3 regions of the Glutamicibacter sp. NPDC087673 genome follow, and region 1 is predicted to be linked to each of the others. Evidence: riboswitches for the same ligand, from Rfam matches in the RefSeq annotation. Region 1 holds a riboswitch; each other region holds the start of a gene.
What was found. A riboswitch is a leader RNA that binds a small molecule or an ion and turns the genes downstream of it on or off. The one in region 1 is predicted to bind S-adenosylmethionine.
Positions count from the first base shown of each region.

Region 2: it holds a riboswitch for S-adenosylmethionine, as region 1 does, so the genes downstream of both, ACIOTL_RS00510 (OsmC family protein) here and ACIOTL_RS13810 (O-acetylhomoserine aminocarboxypropyltransferase/cysteine synthase family protein) in region 1, are expected to answer to the same signal.
Region 3: it holds a riboswitch for S-adenosylmethionine, as region 1 does, so the genes downstream of both, ACIOTL_RS02900 (acyl-CoA dehydrogenase family protein) here and ACIOTL_RS13810 (O-acetylhomoserine aminocarboxypropyltransferase/cysteine synthase family protein) in region 1, are expected to answer to the same signal.

Region 1 is NZ_JBIUWB010000005.1:295,364-302,365, reverse strand. Features, by position in the region: partial or broken gene ACIOTL_RS13845 (IS3 family transposase) at 1-138, shown strand, start outside; gene ACIOTL_RS13840 (amidase domain-containing protein) at 165-881, shown strand; gene ACIOTL_RS13835 (hypothetical protein) at 915-1,334, shown strand; gene ACIOTL_RS13830 (ATP-binding protein) at 1,304-1,615, shown strand; gene ACIOTL_RS13825 (hypothetical protein) at 2,174-2,437, shown strand; gene ACIOTL_RS13820 (hypothetical protein) at 2,482-2,709, opposite strand; gene ACIOTL_RS13815 (CoA-binding protein) at 3,296-3,790, opposite strand; gene ACIOTL_RS13810 (O-acetylhomoserine aminocarboxypropyltransferase/cysteine synthase family protein) at 3,790-5,163, opposite strand; SAM riboswitch class I at 5,279-5,373, opposite strand; gene ACIOTL_RS13805 (histidine phosphatase family protein) at 5,485-6,045, shown strand; gene ACIOTL_RS13800 (RNA polymerase sigma factor) at 6,158-6,655, shown strand; gene ACIOTL_RS13795 (methylated-DNA--[protein]-cysteine S-methyltransferase) at 6,652-7,002, shown strand, end outside.
Region 2 is NZ_JBIUWB010000001.1:103,392-110,393, reverse strand. Features, by position in the region: gene ACIOTL_RS00530 (L-lactate permease) at 1-1,634, shown strand, start outside; gene ACIOTL_RS00525 (FadR/GntR family transcriptional regulator) at 1,659-2,366, shown strand; gene ACIOTL_RS00520 (SDR family oxidoreductase) at 2,539-3,309, shown strand; gene ACIOTL_RS00515 (L-idonate 5-dehydrogenase) at 3,299-4,354, shown strand; gene ACIOTL_RS00510 (OsmC family protein) at 4,431-4,982, opposite strand; SAM riboswitch class IV at 5,014-5,135, opposite strand; gene ACIOTL_RS00505 (DEAD/DEAH box helicase) at 5,276-7,002, shown strand, end outside.
Region 3 is NZ_JBIUWB010000001.1:609,979-616,980, forward strand. Features, by position in the region: gene ACIOTL_RS02885 (LysR substrate-binding domain-containing protein) at 1-332, opposite strand, end outside; gene ACIOTL_RS02890 (MBL fold metallo-hydrolase) at 478-1,518, shown strand; gene ACIOTL_RS02895 (acyl-CoA dehydrogenase family protein) at 1,636-2,865, opposite strand; gene ACIOTL_RS02900 (acyl-CoA dehydrogenase family protein) at 2,894-4,120, opposite strand; SAM riboswitch class I at 4,171-4,261, opposite strand; gene ACIOTL_RS02905 (SdpI family protein) at 4,536-4,910, shown strand; gene ACIOTL_RS02910 (GntP family permease) at 4,986-6,347, opposite strand; gene ACIOTL_RS02915 (CdaR family transcriptional regulator) at 6,639-7,002, opposite strand, start outside.

The sequences.
Region 1 (7,002 bases):
GCTGCGTGTGCCGCAGTGAAGGAGTGCATCGCGGTTTGGTACAACCGGAAGCGCCCGTATACGGCAAATGGCGGAGTTAGCCCCCAGGCGGTTCTGGACTCGTATCAGGAAAGGGATCCTCTAGCTTTGACGGCTTGAGGAAATGTACAAAAAGATCAAAGTTCGTGTCCCAAAAACTTGACCAGCTCAGGAGCGAGCTCATCCCTTATGAGCTAACAATCGACGACACTGGCAAGATCCAAAACATCGTAGTGAAGGATGATGAGTATCTTGTCTCGCAGTCTGCGGCACTAGCTCTAACTACCGAAGAAGAGGAAATCGAAGTTGACCCCACTGTCCCTGGCAGCGAGGAGGACAGTGGGGCATTAATCAATCCTCTCCCCCTGAACGTCGCCGAAATGGCGGCTTCAAAGCTTAGTTCGTCCAACAAGACGAAAGTTGCAAACTACGCAATCAAGTGGGCTAAGTCGTACAATCCTGCCTATAAGAGGCACGGCTACGACTGTACTAATTTCGCTTCCCAAGCGCTTTATGCAGGTGGATGGAAGAAAATTGAAGGCTACTACAAGAGCAACTCGAAATGGTTTGGCAATGGTGTCATGACCAGCTGGACTTGGAGCGGTGCTGAAAATTTCTATCGTTTTGCCCGGAATGAATCAAAGCGGGCTTCACGTCTTGCCAGTGTCTACAGCCTCGTTCCTGGAGATATCCTTCAGTACAAAACGAACGGTGCCAAGATTAAGAATATGACGCACACCATGGTGACCACTAAGAAAATCAATGGTGTCCCATACCTCTCGTACCACAGCAACGCTACTTTGAATAAGCCCTTCACTCAGCTGAAACCACTGAATGTAACTTGGTACGCGCATAGGATCTAGTCGTACAGCTCATTCGATTTGCAAAGGTCATTTGTGTACGAAAAACGCATCTCAAAGATTATTGCCCCACTACTGCTGTTTCCGCTAGCTCTTTCGGCAGCAGGGTGTTCAGCCGATAGGAAGCAGGCTTGTGACGGAGGAAAACCCGTCAGCGATCCACAGGAAGCAGTTCGAGTACTACTTGAGGCTGCAGAAACAACTGACCATGACAAAGCGTGTTCAGTGATCATGGACAAATTAGACGAAACAGTCATGAACACACAGCTAGCTGCGCTGAAGACCGACATGGATTCGGTAGAAGTCACCTCATCCAACTTCACGATGGTCGAGTTCGAGCGCGGCGGTCCAGCACACTTCTACCATGTGTATGCTGATCAGCCTGATAAGTCCGTGGACCTTACGTTCATGGACGTTGGCAAAGGATCGCGAATAGTATTTGGCGAAAACTACTGAGTCACTACCGTATTATCAAGCCCCGCGATAAGGACGTAGACCCTGAATCTCATTCAGGGTCTGCGTCCATTCAGCTGATTGCTCATCGATATGAGCAGGGGTCGGTGCTGGTGACCTCGAATATGCCTTTCGGCCGGTGGGGTGAGGTTTTCGGTAATGATGTTGTTGCTTCGGCGATGCTTGATCGTTTGGTTCATCATGCGGAGGTGTTGTCTTTGGCTGGGGATTCATATCGGGTGAAGAACCGTCAGGATCTGCTGCGCAACGCTGAGCAGGTATAGAACAAATTGGGTGTGGAGGGGTCAATTTTCGATTGGCGGTAGGGGGTCAATTTTCAGTTAGCGTTGATAAACTTTGGCTACAAATCCCGCTGTGGGTTCTGAACATGCGAGCATTCCCCGTTCAGGATAGTCGTGGACGTTAGACGCAGGCTAGGTATGCCATGAGGTTCTCGTCCCGTTGAACACCCTGGGTCCTCGCAAGCTCGTCTCCAGGGTGTGTCGGGCGTCCGCTGGCGTGTCCGGTTGGTGGCCCGGACTTCGTCCGGTCTTTTCCTGTTTTTGCTGCTGTCCTTCGGAGTGTACGGGCCACCTCCAAACCCACAAGCCACTCGCTGCGCTTCGGGCGTGCTCCACCAGAAATTCTTGGTCCGCGCTCCTTCGTCGCTTCTTTCGGCCCAAGATTTTCGTGGATTGCGCACCCCTGACGGGTTGATGGGTTTCCGGCTGGCCCCGCTTCATTTCTTTTCGCCAGCAGGCAGAAAAACAACCGGGGGAGGGCTTCGACGGGAGGCTGGCAATCTGCCCCACTTTCCGTGAAGCGAAAGGATGCAAAAACCTATGCAGACCACGACCAAAGACAGCCGCGAAACCGTTACCGTCCCGGCAACTGTCGAGCGCGACATGTACGGCGAAATGTATGACTGGATGGAATCGCTGGCCGGTACCGGGTGGTACGAAGTTCCAGGGTGGGGACGCGACGGATGGGACCTGGGATCCTGGCCTTACATCATCTTCGCCGCGACGAAGACGACCGATGAAACCGGGAAGTTGTGCGGATACACCACCTACGTGGAAGGCGACGTAACTGGTCAAAAGAACTAGGCCGTCCGGCAGAACGCTCCGATTATGGACAAGGGGAGCAACAGCTAGGAAGCCTTTTTGGTTTCCTTGGTAGCAAACCAGCCGGGCAAGCTAATCAGCAGCCCCACGACACCAACAATCGCCACCACCCAAAGAGCCGGGGCAGGCCATGAGTCCAGGTTGTTCTCATCCATGATGACCCCCGTAGAATACAGGGCAATCCCGCTGCATACCAAGGCAGTCAAGCTCATCCCGAGGGCCACGGACCATAGGGTTCTTCGATTTGCATCCACTGTCTGCTCCTTCGTATCTCCAGTCAACTGGCGCACTTCCAAGGAAGCTTCTGCTTCCGGAGAATTCTGAATAGTGCGTCAACCCAGAGTACTGTCTCCGATGCCTCTTAGCTGGGTGCCGCAGAGGGAATCCTCGCCCAGAGAAATTTCAACTCCGTGCAGCATTGAGGGTGCGGCGCAATGCTATTGCGAGATGCTGGAATGTTCTCGGGCCAGGGGAATTGAGTTTTCATATAGCAGTGCGGGCGGGATTTTTCTTCTTTCGTTCGCGCTCGTAGCGAATCGAAATCGATTCTCTCTGCCTGTTTTAGGGTTGGGTCGTTTGGCCTTGCGTTGCAGTGCTGTGGTTTGCAGATTTTTCGATCTGTGATTGAACGCGTCGAGCACTTCGGGGCCACACCCACGGCATGCCGTGGGCCAATTGCGTCGACCATGGTTCGTCAGAGGTCTTGTTCTTCCTTCGGAATGCTCCGTGCAAAAGTTCAGCGTCGTTGACCAAACCGGCCGATTCCGGGGAATTGCCGCAGAAAAATGGGTGCATGCAACGCAACGTTGCATGCACCCATTTCCTGGAATCTTGGACTCCCTAGGCAAGTACCTGGCGCTTGGAGGAAATGACGCCGGTATTGAATCCAGCCAGGCGCAGGCCGCCGTGGAAGCGGGCGTGCTCGATCTTCACGCAGCGGTCCATGACCACATTCATGCCCGCGGCCTCGGCGCGCCGGGCCACTTCCTCATGCCAGGATCCCAGCTGCAGCCACAGGGTCTTCGCGCCTACGGCCAGGGCCTCGTCCAGCACGGTAGGCAGGTCATCGTGCTTGCGGAAAACCTCGACCAGGTCCGGGGTCTCCGGCAGATCGGCCAGCGACTTGTACACCGGCTGGCCCAGGATCTCATCGAGTACCGGGTTGATGAAATACACCTTGTACTTGGAGGAGGAGAGCAGGTAGGTAGCCACGAAATAGCTGGCGCGCGATGGCTTGTTCGAGGCACCGACAATGGCGATGGACTTGGTGTCGCGCAGGATCTCCAGGCGCTGTGCGGCTCCAGGGCCTTCCCAAGCGGTATCAACGGCAGTCATTAGATTGCTCCCTTCGAAGCGGTTGGCAATGCGCAGGCGGAACCATCATAGGCCGGAGCCTCGAACCCTGCGGCGGAAGCGGCAATCGCTTCCTGCGAAGCGGCCAGCGCCTGGTCCAGATCCCAGAGGATGTCCTCGACATCTTCCAGTCCTACCGACAGCCGGATCAGATCTTCTGGCACGCCAGCGGAGACCAGCTGCTCGGCGCTCAGCTGCTGGTGGGTGGTGGAGGCCGGGTGCAGCACCAGGGTGCGGGCATCGCCGATGTTGGCCAGGTGGCTGGCCAGCTGCAGGGCTTCGATGAACTTCGAGCCGGCTTCGCGCCCGCCCTTCACTCCGAAGCTGAAGACCGAGCCGACGCCCATGGGCAGCAGCTCCTTGGCCTGCGCGTGCTGCGGGTGGGATTCCAGGCCGGCATAGTTCACGTAGGTCACACGCTCATCGGCCTGCAACCAGGCAGCGACCTGCTTCGCGTTGGACAGGTGGTTGTCCATGCGCTGCGGCAAGGTCTCCAGGCCCTGCAGCAATTGGAATGCGGACTGGGCCGGCAGAGCCGGTCCGAAGTCGCGCAGCTGTTCGCTGCGCAGCTTGGTCAGGAAGCCGTACTCGCCGAAGTTGTCCCACCAGGAGACGTTGCCGTAGCTGGCAACCGGTTCGGTCATGGTGGGGAACTTGCCATTGCCCCAGTTGAACTTGCCCGACTCGATGACCACGCCGCCCAGGGTGGTGCCGTGCCCGCCGATGAACTTGGTGGCCGAGTGGATCACGATGTCCGCGCCGTGCTCGATAGGGCGCAGGATGTACGGGGGAGTGAGCGTCGAATCGACTACCAGCGGGAGATTGTGGCGGTGCGCCACCTCGGCCAGGCCCTTCAGGTCAGCGATGTCGCCGGACGGGTTGGCCACCACCTCGGTGTAGACGGCCTTGGTGTTTTCCTGGATCGCCGCTTCGAAGTCGGCGGGATCATTGGAGTCGATGAAAGTGGTGTTGATGCCGAAGCGGCGCAGCGAGACATCGAGCTGGGTGATGGTGCCGCCATAGAGCTTCGAAGAAGCCACAATGTGGTCGCCTGACTGGGCCAAGGCCGCGAAGGTGACGAATTCCGCGGCCATGCCCGAGCCGGTGGCTACCGCTCCGATGCCGCCTTCCAGCGAAGCCATGCGCTCTTCGAAAGCCGCTACGGTCGGGTTGCCGATACGCGAGTAGATGTTGCCGTACTTCTGCAGGGCAAAGAGGTTGGCCGCATCGTCGGCGTCCTTGAAGACGAACGAAGTGGTCTGGTAGATCGGCACTGCGCGTGAGCCATGCTCGGCATCGGGGGTGCCTCCGGCATGCAATGCGCGGGTGCGGAATCCAAACTTGTGATCTGCCATGGTGGCTTACGACTCCTTGTCGATTGGGGTTTCGCGGGCACCGTAGGGCGGGCCGCGATCGAGGCAGGAATCCCGGAATCAATGTCGCTTCCTGCTGTGGTCCAACGGGTAGGCGGCTGCATCGTTTCTGGCGGTAGCACCGTAACCACCGGATGTGGCAGGTTGCTGCGGCGTCATCGAACCAGATCTCTCAACCGCTCGGGATGGTGTAATAATCTTCGCAACATGACCGTTCTTGACCCAACTATGAGTCGTAACGTTGCGTATTGGACGTAATGCCGGAGATTCTTCGATACCTGTTACCCCGGTTAGGCTGGAGCCATGGATACTTCGCTGGCACTGGTGCGACACGGGCAGACCGATTGGAACCTTGCAGGGCGCCTGCAGGGGCGTACCGATATCCCGTTGAACGACACCGGGCGCGAGCAAGCTCGCGAGGTCGGGCGCCAGCTGATCGGCCAGAACTGGTCGCTGGTACTTGCTTCGCCCTTGGAACGTGCCCGGGAAACTGCCGCGCTGATTGCCCAGCAGATCGGGGCCGAGACGGGGAACGCCGTTCCGGAACTCATTGAACGCGGCTTCGGCCCGCTGGAAGGCCGGATCATGGCCGAGGTCAGCGGAGCGGAATCGGCTGCTGCCAAGGACCTGCGTGAGCCGCGTGCCCAGATCTTGAGCCGTGCGGTGCCAGCGCTGCTGGACTTGGCCAGCAGGCATGCCGGGCGCAAGGTCATGATTGTCAGCCATGGGGCCACCATGCGCACCATCCGCGACGCATTGGCCGGAACCACGGATCCCCAAGGCGTGGAAAATGGCGAAATGCTCCACCTGGACTTGATCCGCCTTGAGCAGATCGCCAGCGAATTGGATCTGGTGGCATTCTAGGAATCCATGGGTATCTGCGTGAAGGAATTTTTTTCGTTCACGCCTCACAAAATGGTCTCCTCGTACGTTTACATGGTGAGAAGCCATGAAGGCGCAAAATTCCAGGAGAGCCATGCAAGCACCGTTCGAGCGGATAGTCCAGGACTATGGACTCAACATCCTGCGCGTTTGCCGTGCCCTGCTTGATGAGCATCGCGCGCAAGACGCCTGGTCCGAAACGTTCCTTGCCGCGCTCAAGGCGTACCCGCAACTGCCGGAGGACGCCAATGTCCTGGCATGGCTAGTGCGTATTGCCCGGAACAAAGCCATTGACGAGTTGCGCAGGAACAAGCCGGAAATCCTCATCGGCCAAGACGTGGACAGCCTGGCCCCATCGGCCCAACGGCCGGATCTGCAGTTGGAAAACCTGCAGCTGTGGCATGAGGTGAACCAGCTTCCTGGCAAGCAGCGGCAGGTGGTGGCCTACCGCTACCTGGGCGGAATGAGCTACGCGCAAATTGCCGGAATCCTTTCCGGCACCGAAGCTGCCGCCCGGCGTTCGGGCGCCGATGGGATCAAGAATCTGCGGGCCCGGATGGATGACCAAGAACTATGGCGGGAGCAGCCATGAACGGAAAAAATTATCGGCAGCAGGCTACGGCCGCTGAAGCGCAAGTCCTCGACTCGCTGCAGGACCGGCTCGTTGAACGGGCCCGTGCACGGGAACTTGTTGATGTTGCCTATCGCGTGGTCGATAGCCCCGTGGGGGCCTTGCTGCTGGCCAGTACCGATGCCGGGCTGGTCCGGGTCGCTTTTGAATCCGAAGGCCATGACCGGATTCTGGAGGTGCTCTCGGAAAGGCTCAGCCCGCGGATCCTGCGCGACAAGTCGAGCTTGGATGGTGCCGTCCGGCAGCTGGATGAGTATTTCGCGGGCCAGCGGCATGGCTTCGATCTTCCGGTGGACTTGCAGCTCTCC
Region 2 (7,002 bases), on a different contig from region 1:
TTTCAGCGCTCATCGCACTGATCCCGCTTGTAGCCTTCTTCGTACTTCTGGCGGTAGTCAAGGTCAAGGCCCACTGGGCCGGCCTCGGCTCGCTCGCTGTTGCCATCCTCGTGGCGATCTTCGGCTGGAACATGCCGGTTGGATTGGCATTGAACTCCGGACTGATGGGCATGGTCTTCGGTGCCTTCCCTATTGTCTGGATCGTTGTCATGGCGATCTTCCTCTACCAGGTCACTGTCAAGTCGGGCCGCTTCGAAGACCTGCGCCGCGTCTTCGACGTCATCGGCGGCGGCGACGTGCGCATTCAGGCCGTGCTGATTGCTTTCTGCTTCGGCGGCCTGCTTGAAGCGCTGGCAGGCTTCGGCGCACCGGTAGCGATTACCGCCACCATGCTGCTGGCATTGGGCCTGTCGCCGCTGCGCGCAGCCTGCGCCGTGCTGATCGCCAACACCGCCCCGGTGGCCTTCGGTGCCGTGGCGATCCCGATCACCACCGCCGGTGCCCTGACCGGCATCCCGGCTGCCGACATCGGCGCCATCGTTGGCCATCAGTCCCCGCTGCTGGCGCTGTTCGTCCCATCGATCCTGGTCCTGATCCTCGACGGCTGGCGCGGCATGCGCCAGACCCTGCCGGCAACGCTGACCATCGGCATTTCCTTCGGTGTCGCCCAGTGGCTGTGCTCGACCTACTTCTCCTATGAGCTGACCGATATCGTTGCTGCGCTGGTTGGTCTGGCCGCCGCAGTGATCCTGCTGCGCTTCTGGACTCCAAAGGGTGCCGACGAGGCACGCCAGCGCGTGCTGACTGCTGAAGCCGCCGTAATTCCATACGAGGCCAATGCCAAGCTGCACCCGGTCAACACCTGGATGGCTTTGTTCCCGTACCTGCTGGTTATCGTCATCTTCGGCGTGGCCAAGCTGTGGAAGCTGGGCGTGGACATTCCTGCATGGCTGGCAACCACGGACATCAAGTTCGGCTGGCCAGGACTGGACGGCAAGATCCTGAATGCTGATGGCGAAGCGGTATCTTCGACCATCTACAACTTCCAGTGGCTATCCTCCCCGGGCACCTTGCTGCTGATCACCGGCCTGATCGTGGCCCTGGTCTACGCGAAGAACGACGGCAACGGCAAGTACAAGATGACCTTCGCCGAGGGTGCTGCCGAAATCGGCAAGACCGTCTACAACATGCGCTACGCCGCGCTGACCATCCTGTCGGTCCTCGGCCTGGCTTACGTAATGAACCTTTCGGGCCAGACCATCACCATTGGCACCTGGCTGGCAGGCACCGGCGCATTCTTCGCCTTCCTGTCGCCAATCCTGGGCTGGATCGGCACCGCGGTGACCGGCTCGGACACCTCGGCCAACGCGCTGTTCGCCAAGCTGCAGCAGACCGCTGGCATCAATGCCGGCATCGATCCGAACCTGCTGGTTGCCGCCAACACCTCCGGCGGCGTGGTCGGCAAGCTGATCTCCCCGCAGAACCTGGCCATCGCCGCTACCTCGGTGAAGATGGAAGGCCAGGAGTCGGTGATCCTCAAGAAGGTTGCCGGTTGGTCCGTAGGCATGCTGCTGGTGCTGTGCTGCTTGGTTTACCTGCAGTCCACCCCGGTTCTGTCCTGGATGCTGCCTTAGCCGTGAACGGCTAAAATAGATCCGATGCCAGTAAACCCAGCTCCGCGTGCGTACCAGATTGTTCTCCAAGCAATTGAAGAGGATCTGCGCAAGGAGAAGCTCTCCGTTGGAGACCAGCTTCCCGGCGAGCGTGCGCTCGCGGAGCAGCATGGGATCTCGCGGGCCTCGGTCCGCGATGCCATCCGCATCCTTGATGTGATGGGCATTATCAAGACTTCAACCGGCTCCGGGCCCAACTCCGGAGCGGTGATCATCTCCAACCCCTCGGCTGGCATTTCGCAGGCATTGCGCCTGCATCTGGCGGCCAAGGGGATCAACGTCCGCGAGATCGTCGAATCTCGCATCTTGCTGGAAACCTGGGCAGCGCAAATGACGCCGCGCGATCCAATCCATGCCCAGCAGGTCATTGACCGCACCGCGGTGCTGATCATGCGCATGGACGACGCGCAGCTCTCGCGCGAGGCCTTCCACCGTATTGATGCCGAGTTCCATGTGCTCCTGGCCTCCATGGCCGGCAACGCGGTAGTGGAATCGATGATGGAATCGCTGCGCAACTCGATCAGCGACTATGTTTCCGAATCGGTGCCCAGCGACGAGGCCTGGCAGCCGGTGGTGCGCATCCTGCGCCGCCAGCACAAGGCCATCCACCACGCGTTCGCGACGAACCAGCGCGAACGGGCGGCCCAGCTGCTCGAAGAGCACATCAACTGGTTCTACTCGCAGACCCGCTAGATCCGGCAGGATAGTTTTCAGGTAAATAAGTCGGACTTTAAGGCACCTCGCACCTCTTATATCTGATATGTTTTGGGGAAGCGACGGGGCTGATTTTTCGGATTTAACAGCTGGTTCATACCGCTGATGAGTTCCCGTCGATGTACCATCGACACTTCATGCGAGGGAATTCATGAGCCAACTTTTTGACCTGTCCGGACGCCTGGCCTTGGTCACCGGATCCTCCCGCGGCATTGGCCGCGAACTTGCCAGTGCCTTGGCGGATGCCGGTGCCACCATCATCCTGCATGGCCGCGACGAGCAACGCCTGGCCGAAACCGTTGCCGAATTCAGCAGACGCTATGGAGCTGAAAAAATCCATAGCGCCTGCTTCGATGTCACCGATGATGCCGCCGTGCGCGAGAACATCGCAGCCATTGAAAAGAACATCGGCCCCATCCGCATTTTGGTGAACAACGCGGGTATCCAGCACCGCGTGCCCATGCTGGATCTGGAGGTGGCTGACTGGCAGCGCGTGATCGACACGAACCTCACCAGCGCATTCCTGGTAGGCCGAGAGGTCGCACGCTCCATGGTGCAGCGTGGCGAAGGCAAGATCATCAACATCTGCTCGGTGCAAACCGACCTGGCCCGCCCCACCATCTCCGCCTACACCGCGGCCAAGGGAGGTCTGCGCAATCTCACCCGCGCCATGACCGCCGAATGGGCTGGTTCGGGACTGCAAATCAACGGCATCGCACCGGGCTACATCCACACCGAAATGACACAGAATCTGGTGGACGACGAAAAATTCAACTCCTGGATTCTGGGCCGCACCCCCGCAGCGCGTTGGGGCGCCGTCGAGGATCTGGCCGGACCAGCAGTCTGGTTGGCCTCGGACGGATCAAATTACGTGAACGGACAGACCATTTTCATCGACGGAGGCATGAGCGTTGTCGTCTAATTCCCTCGCCACCAGCACGTTGGCCGTCGTGGCCCATGCAGCCGATGATTTGCGTATTGAACAAATCGAGCTGGCAGCGCCGCGAGCAGATGAAGCACGCGTTGCCATCGCTTACGGCGGTATTTGCGGATCAGACTTGCATTACTGGAGCCACGGCGCCGCCGGGGAATCGTTCCTCAAGGCTCCAATGGTTCTCGGGCATGAAATCGTCGGGACCGTCATGCAGGCCGCCGCTGACGGCAGCGGGCCGGCAGCCGGAACCAAAGTCGCCGTGCACCCGGCAACACCAGGCGAGACCGGGGAACCTTACCCGGCCGACCGCCCGAATCTTTCCCCGGGGTGCACCTATCTGGGCTCGGCCGCCCGCTACCCGCACACCGAGGGCGCATTCGCCCGCGAAGTGAACCTGCCATCACGCATGCTGCGTGAGCTGCCTGCTGGCTTAGCACTGCGTGATGCGGCACTGGCAGAACCGGCTGCGGTTGCTTGGCATGCGGTGTCGCGCGCCGGTGAAGTCGCCGGCAAGAAGGCGCTGGTTATTGGTGCTGGGCCGATCGGAGCTCTCGCTGTAGCAGTGCTCAAGCGTGCCGGAGCCAAAGAAATCATCGCAGTGGACATGCACGAGAAGCCGTTGGAAATCGCCGGGAAACTCGGTGCCACTTCAACTTTGCGCGCCGATGACCAGGAAGCTCTTGCCCAGGTGGGCGCGGACGTGGTGATCGAGGCCAGCGGCAACTTCCGCGGGTTGGCCTCCGCCGTGCGCGGTGCCGTGCGCGGCGGTCGAGTGGTCATGGTCGGGTTGCTGCCCTCAGGAGAACAACCCGCACTCATTTCGCTGGCTATTACCCGCGAGCTGGAACTGGTTGGTTCCTTCCGCTTCAACGACGAAATCGACCATGTGCTTGCTGCCCTGGCCGACGGTTCACTGCAGGTTTCCGAGGCGGTAACCCACGAGTTCCCGGTCGCCGATGCGCTTGAAGCCTTCGAAACGGCCAAGGATTCGGCTCGCTCCGGCAAAGTCCTGCTGAACTTCCTGGGGCAATAGTTGGCTTCAGCTAGAAGTGCACCGCGGCGGCACCTGAAGTCGGGGGCCGCCGCGGTGCTTTTTAGTTCAGCGAACTCTAGTTGGTCTCTGCGATGCTTACCGCGGTTGTCACGGGCACCGGATTGGCGAAGAGGTCCAGCACCGGGCAGTGTGCATCCACTGCGCGGCGCAGTTCTTCATAGCGTTCAGCTGATTCCGGTCCGGCAATCCGGATGTCCAGATCCACCGACGAGAAGCCGGGGCGGATGGTCTGGTCGATGCCGAAGAGTCCGCGGACATCGAGGTGGCCATTGGCCTGGATCTTCACGTCGTCCACCTGGATGCCGAGGTTCTGCGCGTACAAGCGGTAGACCACAACCTGGCAGGAGATGAGCGCTCCGAGCGCGTATTCCACGGGGCTTGCGGCCAGGTCGCTGCCGCCCAGGGCAGCTGGCTCGTCGGCCTGGAAGGTGTGCTTGCCGGAGACAATGTTGCTGGCTACCGAATCGAAGCCTTCGCCCTCGACGGTGAAAGTCAATTGGGCACTTTGCGGGGCAGCCGAAATTCGTTCGCCCCAGCCCTTGCCTGCTTCCTGCAGGCGCTGTGCGCGGTCTTCGGATACGGTTGGGGCAGATGCTGCATTAGTCATGGGGAATTGATCCCCTTTCTGGCGCAAGGGGCGCCATCGCTTACGCATCTTGGCGTTCAAGATGCGTCGAATCTTCACCTGGGGCACCCCGCACAATGACGCAGGAGGGTTGCCGTCCACTCAGCCAGGGCTCAAAGAGTGGAACTCGTGATTCAGTGATTAATTTCTATCGGTTGCAGGGCCCGCGGGTAAAGGGCAGAAGTAACTTTTCGTCACCGGGCATCTTGCTTTCCGGCTCGCTAAGATGGAATCTAGCTCTCGGGCGCCCACTGCACGAACAATGAACGGCGAGTATGGAATTCCAGCTGACACTTTCTGCGGCCCAGACCTTGGTGACCGAATCCGAATACAACCTGGGCCAATTCCTGTGTGATTCCGGAAAAGTGCAGATCGCCAACCGGGTAATGCAACCGGGATCTACCCGCATCTCCGGTGTGGTGCTGCGTGAATCGGTGATGGCCCAATTGGAAATCACCGAGGGCAATATCAGCTTCACCAGCTTCTGCGGCAAGCATCCGGGGGTTCAGTCCTGTGAAGATGTCGCCGCCTTGCTCATTGAGGTCACCACCGAAGAAGACCAGGGCTTTTTCGTCTCCGACTCCGGGGTGGATCCCCACGCTTGGAAACGCAATAGCAAGCCGCAGTGGGAACGTACCCTTGACCGTCTGCTTCCAGTCATTTCCGATGAGCCGCTGGTTGCCGAAGAACCGCTGGGATTGATCCTGAAAGTGGTAAGCGAACCGCGTTATGGCGGCGAGGACGCGCTGACCTTGCAGGCACGCCCGGCCCGCCAGGGCACCAAGAGCCCCTGGATCCAAACCGGGATCAGCTGGCGCAATGTTGCTTTTGATACGCGGTTCTCCAAGAAGCAGCGTCGTGCGGTCGTTGAACTGGACCGGTTGCGTGAACACGTTGAACAAGATACTTATCGCCATTCGTGGGATCCCAAGGAGTGGATCTCCTTGATGGATTTTCCAGGCCAGGACCTGCTGGATGCGTTCGAAGCCCTGCGTGAAGCTGGAGTGCAGATCGTCAACGGCGGTTCTACGGCCAAGGCCCCGGTGGAGTTCAGCGAGCAACCAGCCATGGCACACGTGGATGTGCGTCGCGGTGAACATGGCCTGAGCATGGAAGGGAAGCTGCGCGGGCCGAGCGAAGAGCACGTCTACCTCTTGCCCATAGGCACGCCGCCGACCTTGTTGGCTTACGCGTCCAGCCCCTTGCCGAAGGCCAGGGAAATCGGTTTGGCCCGGTTCGCTGAACCGGTCACGAAGGAACTGGCCACATTTATTGAATCCGGTGCGCAATCCATCCCGCAGGAAGGCGTTGAGCTTTTCGAGCGCCAGCACCTGGACCGATTGCGCCTGATGGCACCGTTGAAGAGCGAGGATGACAGCTACAGCATCCCTGTTCCAGCACGCCCCAGCCTCAAGCTGTCCCTGGAGAGCATCCGAACTCCGCTGACCGTGAGCTATTCCTGGGAGTACGCCTCCGCGGGCCCCCGCCAGTATGCCGTGGAAAAGGAAATTGCTGCTTCGGTGCAGGACAAGCTCGGCGCGCAGGCTTCCTTGGGGCAACTGACCTCTTCAGGAATCTTCCCGCCGAAGGAATTCAGCACCTCCGAATCCATCGATTTCTTGGTCTACGCATTGCCGCTATTGGCAGAGCATCCCGATGTGGTCGTTGAAGAGCAGAACAGGCTGCCGAAGTACCGGATCAGCCACGCGCCGGCCGCTGTCAGTGTCGAAGCCGGCGAAAGCACGGGGGACTGGTTCGACTTGTCTGTGGAAGTGCTCCTGGACGAGACCAAGGTCCCGTTCCCACTGCTGCTGGAGGCCTTGACCAAGCAAGATGAGTATCTCGTCCTCGATGACCTTACGGTGATCCCGATTGATGGTGCAGATTTCACGCAGCTGCGCCAGCTGATATCAGAGGCCGGGGAGCTGGGCACGGTGCAGGGCGATACGATCCGCATCCATAAGTTGAGCATCGACTGGTGGCAAGAACTGGTGGATCTGGG
Region 3 (7,002 bases), on a different contig from region 1:
GGGATCCAGAATGCGGCCAGCGAGGAATAGCAGCCGATCACCAAAGGGCCGGAGAGCTTGGTCTGGCGTTCGACAATCTGGTCCTGCACTTCTTCGGCATGGCGCACCAGGGCTCGGGAATCGAGCAGGAAGTCGGTGCCGACCGCGGTGAGCACCACGCCTCGGGCGCGGCGGCGCACCAGCAGCTGCGAGCCGACGGCGCGTTCCAGCTCGTCCATGGACTGCGACATTGCGGCCTGGGAAATATGGCACTGCTTCGCCGCGGCGGAGATGGAGCCGAGTTCAGCGACGGCGACGAAGTACTGCAGCTGGCGCAGGGTGTAGTTGATCACCCGCCCAGTCTAGCCAGCGGGCAGCGGACCGCTGCCAACTAGAAAATGTTATGAGACGAATAATCTATTATTCCTTGACTACTTCATTGCCTCCGCGGATGATGGCATCAGCTTGCCGATGAAATAACCCGTCTACAGGAGACAGATGAAGCCAGTGATGAAGACCGGAATGCATGCAGTGGCGCTTGGAACTGCTGGCGGCCCGCTATTGAGGCCGGATCCAGGAACCGGTCACCGTCGCGGAATTTCTACCGCGATCGTTGTGGACGGCCACGCTTACTTGGTGGATTGCGGCCATGGCGTCGGTTTGGGCCTGGCTGAGATCGGGATTCACCCCACTGCCCTGCGCGGAATTTTCATTACCCATCAGCATTCAGACCACGTCATTGACCTGAATTCTGTCATGGTCCTGGGCGGCCTTGGGTTCCGCGGCACCGAGGGTCGGCAGGTTCCTGTTTTCGGACCGGGTGATCGAGGAGTGCTGCCCTCGATGCAGACAGCGGCCGAAGAGCCGGAAGCCATATTTCCGCAGTCGCCCACACCCGGGACCAACGCCATGGTCAACTTGCTGCTGCGCGCCCATGCGACAGATCTCAACGATCGCCGACGGGATTCGGCGGCACCTGATATTTCGGATATTTTCCATGGCGCAGATATCGAGATTCCCGCCGGCACAGGCTTCCACCCCAACCACAACAACCATCCGGACATGGAGCCTTTTGAAATATACGCTGATCGGCATGTAAAAATTAGCGCTATCCTGGTCCAGCACCAACCTATCGCTCCGGCATTCGCATTCCGCTTTGATTCGAGATATGGATCGGTCGTGGTTTCCGGCGATACAGCGCCAAGCGCAAATCTTGCGCGCCTGTCCCAAGGCTGCGACTTGCTGTTCCATGAAGCTATTGATCTGGAGGCCATCGCTCGTAGCTACCCGCATGCTTCATCCTCCGAACTGGAAGCGAGCATGGGACATCATCGGCGCGCGCACACCACCGCAGAAGACGCAGGTCGAATCGCCCAGCGGGCTGGAGCACGGAACTTGGCGCTGCATCATTTGGTTCCCGCTGGATCTGGAATGGAAGTTTGGCAGCGGGCCTCGAAACAGTTCTCTGGCGGCCTCTTCGTGCCCCGCGACTTGGATATCTTCCATATCGCAAGTGGCACGGTTACCCAGGTGCGCTAGGGCCAAGGCCGGCAGCTATCCGTCAGGCGACTGGAACGATGGTCGATCAATTGCCCCGGGCCGACGACCACGAGCCCAGCACCGGCAAAGGATGCTGGGCTCGCAAGACCATGGAATCTACTTTGATGCACCAATCGCCCACACGCGCGGAAGCTCGGTGCCATTGACCGCCAGGTCGCCAATCAACCGCGCCTTGAACACCCAGGGGTTGTGGTTGCCGGCGGTACGGGCATTGCGCCAGTGCCGGTCCAGGTTCTTGGTAACGCTCGTGGCGCTGGCGGCCAGCGCATCAAAAGCGTGGGTGATCGCGTTGAGGACCAATGGCGTGAGCACCACCTGCGCCTGGGCGCTGGCCAGCTCTGCCGCATCGTTGGCTGCTTCGTCCTCTTCCCCGGTCACCTCGCCGGTGTGCAGCGCCTGCGCAGTTTCATAGGCTCCCTGCAATGCCGTCGACACTCGTTCCACCGTTGCCGCGGCAGCGAAGGCCGCCGCGGAGACCTCGCCGATCACCTGCAGCAGCTGCGGGTCTTCGGCCGCCAGATTGGCCGCGGCATGGCTGAAGGTCCGCTTGCGCGCCTTCAGCTCGGCGGCGAAGTCGCGCTCGGCTGCTTTGGCGGAGCCGGCCAGAACAGCGAGCAGCACCTGCTGGTAGAAAGCTGTCTGGTACTTGAAACGCGTATCGAAGTCGATGAGGTCTTCTTCGGCGACAATCGCATCGGTGAAGGTGGAGGTGCCGGTACCCGTGGTGCGCTGGCCGAAGCCATCCCAGTCATCGGCCAGCTCGACGCCGGGCTGGTGGCGGTTGACTGCGGCGATCACGCGCTTTCCGGTGTCGGTGCGCTCTGCGTAGGTATCGAGCCAGTCGGCGAAGATCGAGCCGGTGGAGTAGTACTTGGTGCCGTTGAGCTTGAATCTTCCCTCGCCGTCCGGGGTGACCTTGGTGATCACGTCCCCGACCTTGACGGTGCCGACCTCGGTCCAGGAGTTGCCCACCAGTTCTCCCGCCACGAAGCGGGCCAGCCACTTGTCGCGCCCCGGGCCGGGGGCCGCAACCAGACGGTCCTCGACGAAGGCGAAGTGCGCGCGCAGTGCTTGGGCAATATTGGAATCCGCCGCCGCGAGATCCACGAAGAGCTCGAAGAGTTCGGGCAGCGTAGCACCGGCACCCCCGTGCGATTCCGGGACCCGAACCGCGCCAAAGCCGGCAGCGGCCAGGTCCGCGACCTGCTGGTAGGGCAATTCGCCGGTGCGGTCGCGTTCAGCTGCACCCTGCGCAATGCGCGCGAAGAGCGGTGCGAAGCGGTTTTTGAGGCCTGCGAGTCGATTGCCAGTTGCAAGTACAGTCATCGTTCAGTCCAATCCGGGAGAAGTTTTCTTAGGTGTACAGCGAGAGCGGCTGGGACTCTCCGCGCAGGAAGTAGGCGCCGACCTCGATCTTCTTGTAGTCCACTGGGTCGTGCAGCGAATGGGTGCGCACATTGCGCCAGTACAGGTCCAGACCCACCGAGTTCGCAGTCGAAGATGAACCGGTCACCTCGAAGATCCGGTTCGCCACATCCACTCCCACCTCAGTGGAGACCACCTTGGCTTCAGCAATTTCCACGGCCAACGCCGCTCGTTCGGGCTGGGTGACTTCCCCGGCCTTCGAGAGCAGGGCATCGAATTTCCGGCCCAACTTCTCGGTCAGCGCCGCCACTGCTGCAGTGCGGGCTTTGAGCTCTCCGACGGTGCGCTGGAAGATCGGGTCCTGCGAGTAGGTCTCTGCCTGCGAGAACAGCCAGGCGTTCTTGCGGCCCAGCAAGATCTGCTTGCCGCGCTCCAGTGCTCCCTGGGCGATGCCCAGGTAGAAGTTGGCGAAGGCCAACTGGATACCGGGGGTAAGCAGGGTGGAGACCGGTTCATCGGTGACGAATCCCAGCAAGTCCCCTGCTTCGAGCCGCACGTTGTGGAACTTCAAGGAATTCGACGCGCTCAGCCGCTGTCCCAGGTAGTCCCAGTCGTCAACGATTTCCAAGCCATCGATATCGCGTGGCAGAACCAACGCGAGAATCTGCCCGTCGTATTCTCCGCCCTGGACCAGCGCGTTGATGACGATGACCTCGCCAACACCGGAACCCGTGGAGAATCGCTTGGCTCCATTCAGTCGGTAGCCGTCCCCTTCGGCGCTCAGCGTCAAATCCGGATCAACTGGATTCACCGAATCGCCCCAGAGCCAGCCACCTTCCACGGTGCGCTGCCACCATGCCCCTTGCGCTTCTGCTGGGGCGTAGAACGCAATGCCGGACTGGTTGATGTAGTGGTAAGCCAGCAACTGCGAGATGGAGCCATCGGCTGCGGCCAGTATGCGGACCGCTTCGAAAGCCGCTTCCCAATGGGCTCCGGCTCCGCCGAATTCTGCAGGCACCAAGAGATTGAGCAACCCGGCTTCGCGCAGCAGCTGCACTTCGGCGAAAGGCTGGGCGTTCTTTCGGTCGCGTTCGAGCGCGTCAGCCGCCAGCTTGTCAGCTACTTGCTGGGCGACGTCGCGCCAATGAGCCAGTTCAGCTTCATCAGCAGTGCCGGTGTAGGGCACGCGCGGCAATTGGGTATCCAGTACAGTCATCTTCGTTCTCCTCTTGGGCTATGGATTCCGAAGGATGCAGAAAATCTGCGGATCCATCGAACCTGGCGTTAGCACTACCTGCGGAGTGCAGGCTTGCTGCGGCGTCTCGGAGCCAGGTCTCTCAGCCGCTCTGGATGGGTTGTGCTCCGAGTCAAGCATTGCTGGCAGGTCCTCGGGAAGGGCGCTGTCATGCGGAGGAACAGCAGGACAAAATAGGTCATCTTCGCGCCTTCGCCCTGCCGGAAAACGGGCGGATAAGACGTCATATGACCTTCGCATGACGCAATTGGCATGCTGGAACTGGATTTCAAAGGCGTTCCCCTAGGCATCGATTGGGAACACAGCGTGGATCAGGGCACTTCCATGCGACCGCATAGAATGGCCATTCAAGATCAATCGGCAGAAGAGGCGGCAAGTGGATCCAGCAGGCGTGATTGCCTTCATGTTCGGGTTGCTGAGCATAACGCTGGTCGCAGCGTTCCTCGCCCCGATGGCACGGGACCGGAAGCTCGCTCGCAATGCGGCGATCGGCATCAAGACGCGCCACACCTTGGCCAGCGATGGGGCCTGGCTCGCCGGGCATCAGCAGGCTGCGCCCCTGCTTGCCGCGGCTTCCTGGGCCGGTTGGGCGGCATTGGCCAGCGCAGCAGTTCTCTGCCTGCTGGGCCAATTCGGTTTCGCCTTCGCCGCGACCGGAACCGGCTACCTGGCCGCCATCGCGTTGCTGGTGATCTCGACTGCCACAGCGAATAAGGCCGCGCGGAGCTTCCCGGCGGCAGGCCTGGGCTAATCCAGCACTGCTTAAAGCAACGGATCGCGCCATCTGCCGATGGCGCGATCCGTTGCTTTCTTGGAAGGCGTGCTGCTAAAGCAGTACGGCTCCCAGGACCAGTACAGTCAGGAACCCCGCGGTGCCCTGGATGGCGGTAGCCACGCTCAGGGTCTTGTAGGCGGTGATCACCGGAATGCGGCTGAGCTGCGAGACGACCCAGAAGTAGGAGTCGTTGGCGTGCGAGACAACCATCGCACCGGCGCCTACTGCCAATACGGATAGCACCATGCCCAGCTCCGAACCCAAGCCCAGGGAGCCGAGCATCGGAGCGACCAGCGCGGAAGTGGTCACCATTGAGACGGTGGACGAGCCCTGGGCGGACTTCAGTGCAGCGGCGATCAGGAATGGCACAGCCAGGCCCAAGCCCAGTCCGCTGAGTGAATCCGAAAGAATCGTGGTCAGATCCGACGCGGCCAGGACCGCGCCGAAGCCGGCGCCGGCACCGGTGATCAGCAAGATCGGAGCAGCGGTGCGTACAGCTTCGTTCATCTGCTCATTGAAGACCGCCAGCTTGCTGCCACCGCTCAAAAGAAAAGTCGATGAGATCAAGCCGAAGATCAGCGCAATAACCGGCGTCCCCAGGAAGGAAAGGATTTCCAGGGCAGCGCCTTCGCCAATCGGGTGCGAGGGCAGCTTCGCAATGGATGCGGCACAGATCAGCACCAGCGGAACCAGGATCGGCATGAAGGCCAGCGCCGGGCTGGGCAATTTTCCGAAGCTTGCACGCAGCTGCTCATAGTCGAGTTCGGAGATGTCATTGTGGTCGTCGCTTGGCAACGGGGTCCATTGGGACTTGTTGAAGCGGCTGGCGTAGGCCAAGCCGGCAAGTGCCGAGATGGCCGCAACGGGCAATCCGACAGCGATGATCAAGCCCAGGTTATCGGCAATGCCGATGCTTTCGGCTGCGGCCAGCGGGCCCGGAGTTGGAGGCACCATGGTGTGGGTCGCGTACAGGCCGGTCATCAGGGCGATGGAAGTTGCCAGCCCAGAGACCCCGGTACGCAGGGTGATGGCTTTGCGCAGCGAGTTGAGCACCACGTATCCCGAGTCGCAGAAGACCGGAATGGAAACGATGTAGCCGATAATCGATAGCGTCAGGTTGGGGAACCGGGTACCGAGGACCTTGATCAGCGCATCTGCCATGGAGATCGCGGCGCCGGATTTCTCCAGGATGACACCGATCATTGTTCCGAACAGGATCACCAGTCCGATATTTCCCATGGTGCTGCCGAAAGCCGTGGTGACCGTCGAAGCCACGTCGGCCAGCGGAATCCGGTAGGCGAAGGCCGCCAGGATAGCGGCGCCAACGAGGGCGAGAAATGGGCTGATCTTCAGGCGTGCTGTGACCATCACGATGGCCACAACAAGGATCAGCAGAACTAGCAGTTCGTACACGGCGGGTTGGCTCCTTTGCCAATATCGGTAGTTCTCTGCGTCCAGCCCGCAGTGGCTCAACGGGTGGACCAGCCCTATCGGCGAAGCTGCTCAAGGCTTTGCCCGTTGGGCTAGATGCCACCGTGCCACCCCGGTTTCGGGCGCAAAGATCGATCATCCTGCCAATACTAGGAAAAGTGACCCCGAATACCTATGGGCACACGACCACATTTGCCTGGGTTCGAAAGAGCCTATGTGTGCAAACACCCCACCCTTCCCAGCCCCGGCGCCAGCTCCCCTCGTTTCCAGGGCCTAGAAAACATGCAGCTGGCCCAAGGCCACTCTCGCGTAGATGGCATGCTGGAGTTTCAGGGATTCGCTGGACCGCCGAATATCGACGCCGCTGACCTGGCTTATCCGCTCAAGTCTTTGCACCAAGGTATTGCGGTGAATATGCAGATCCGTGGCCGCTTGGCTCATCGAAGCAGCTGTCGCAACGACCAGCAGGGTTCTGGCTTGTTCCTCATTGAGCTGCATCGCTGGGGCAGCTGCATGTTCCAGGCTGCGGGCTGGGGTGCGGGCGATAGCCACAGCAATTTCCCGGCTCCACATGCGGCGCCGCGCGTGGGATGGCACGAGTGCCGGATAGCCCACCAATACGCGCAGCACTTCGGTT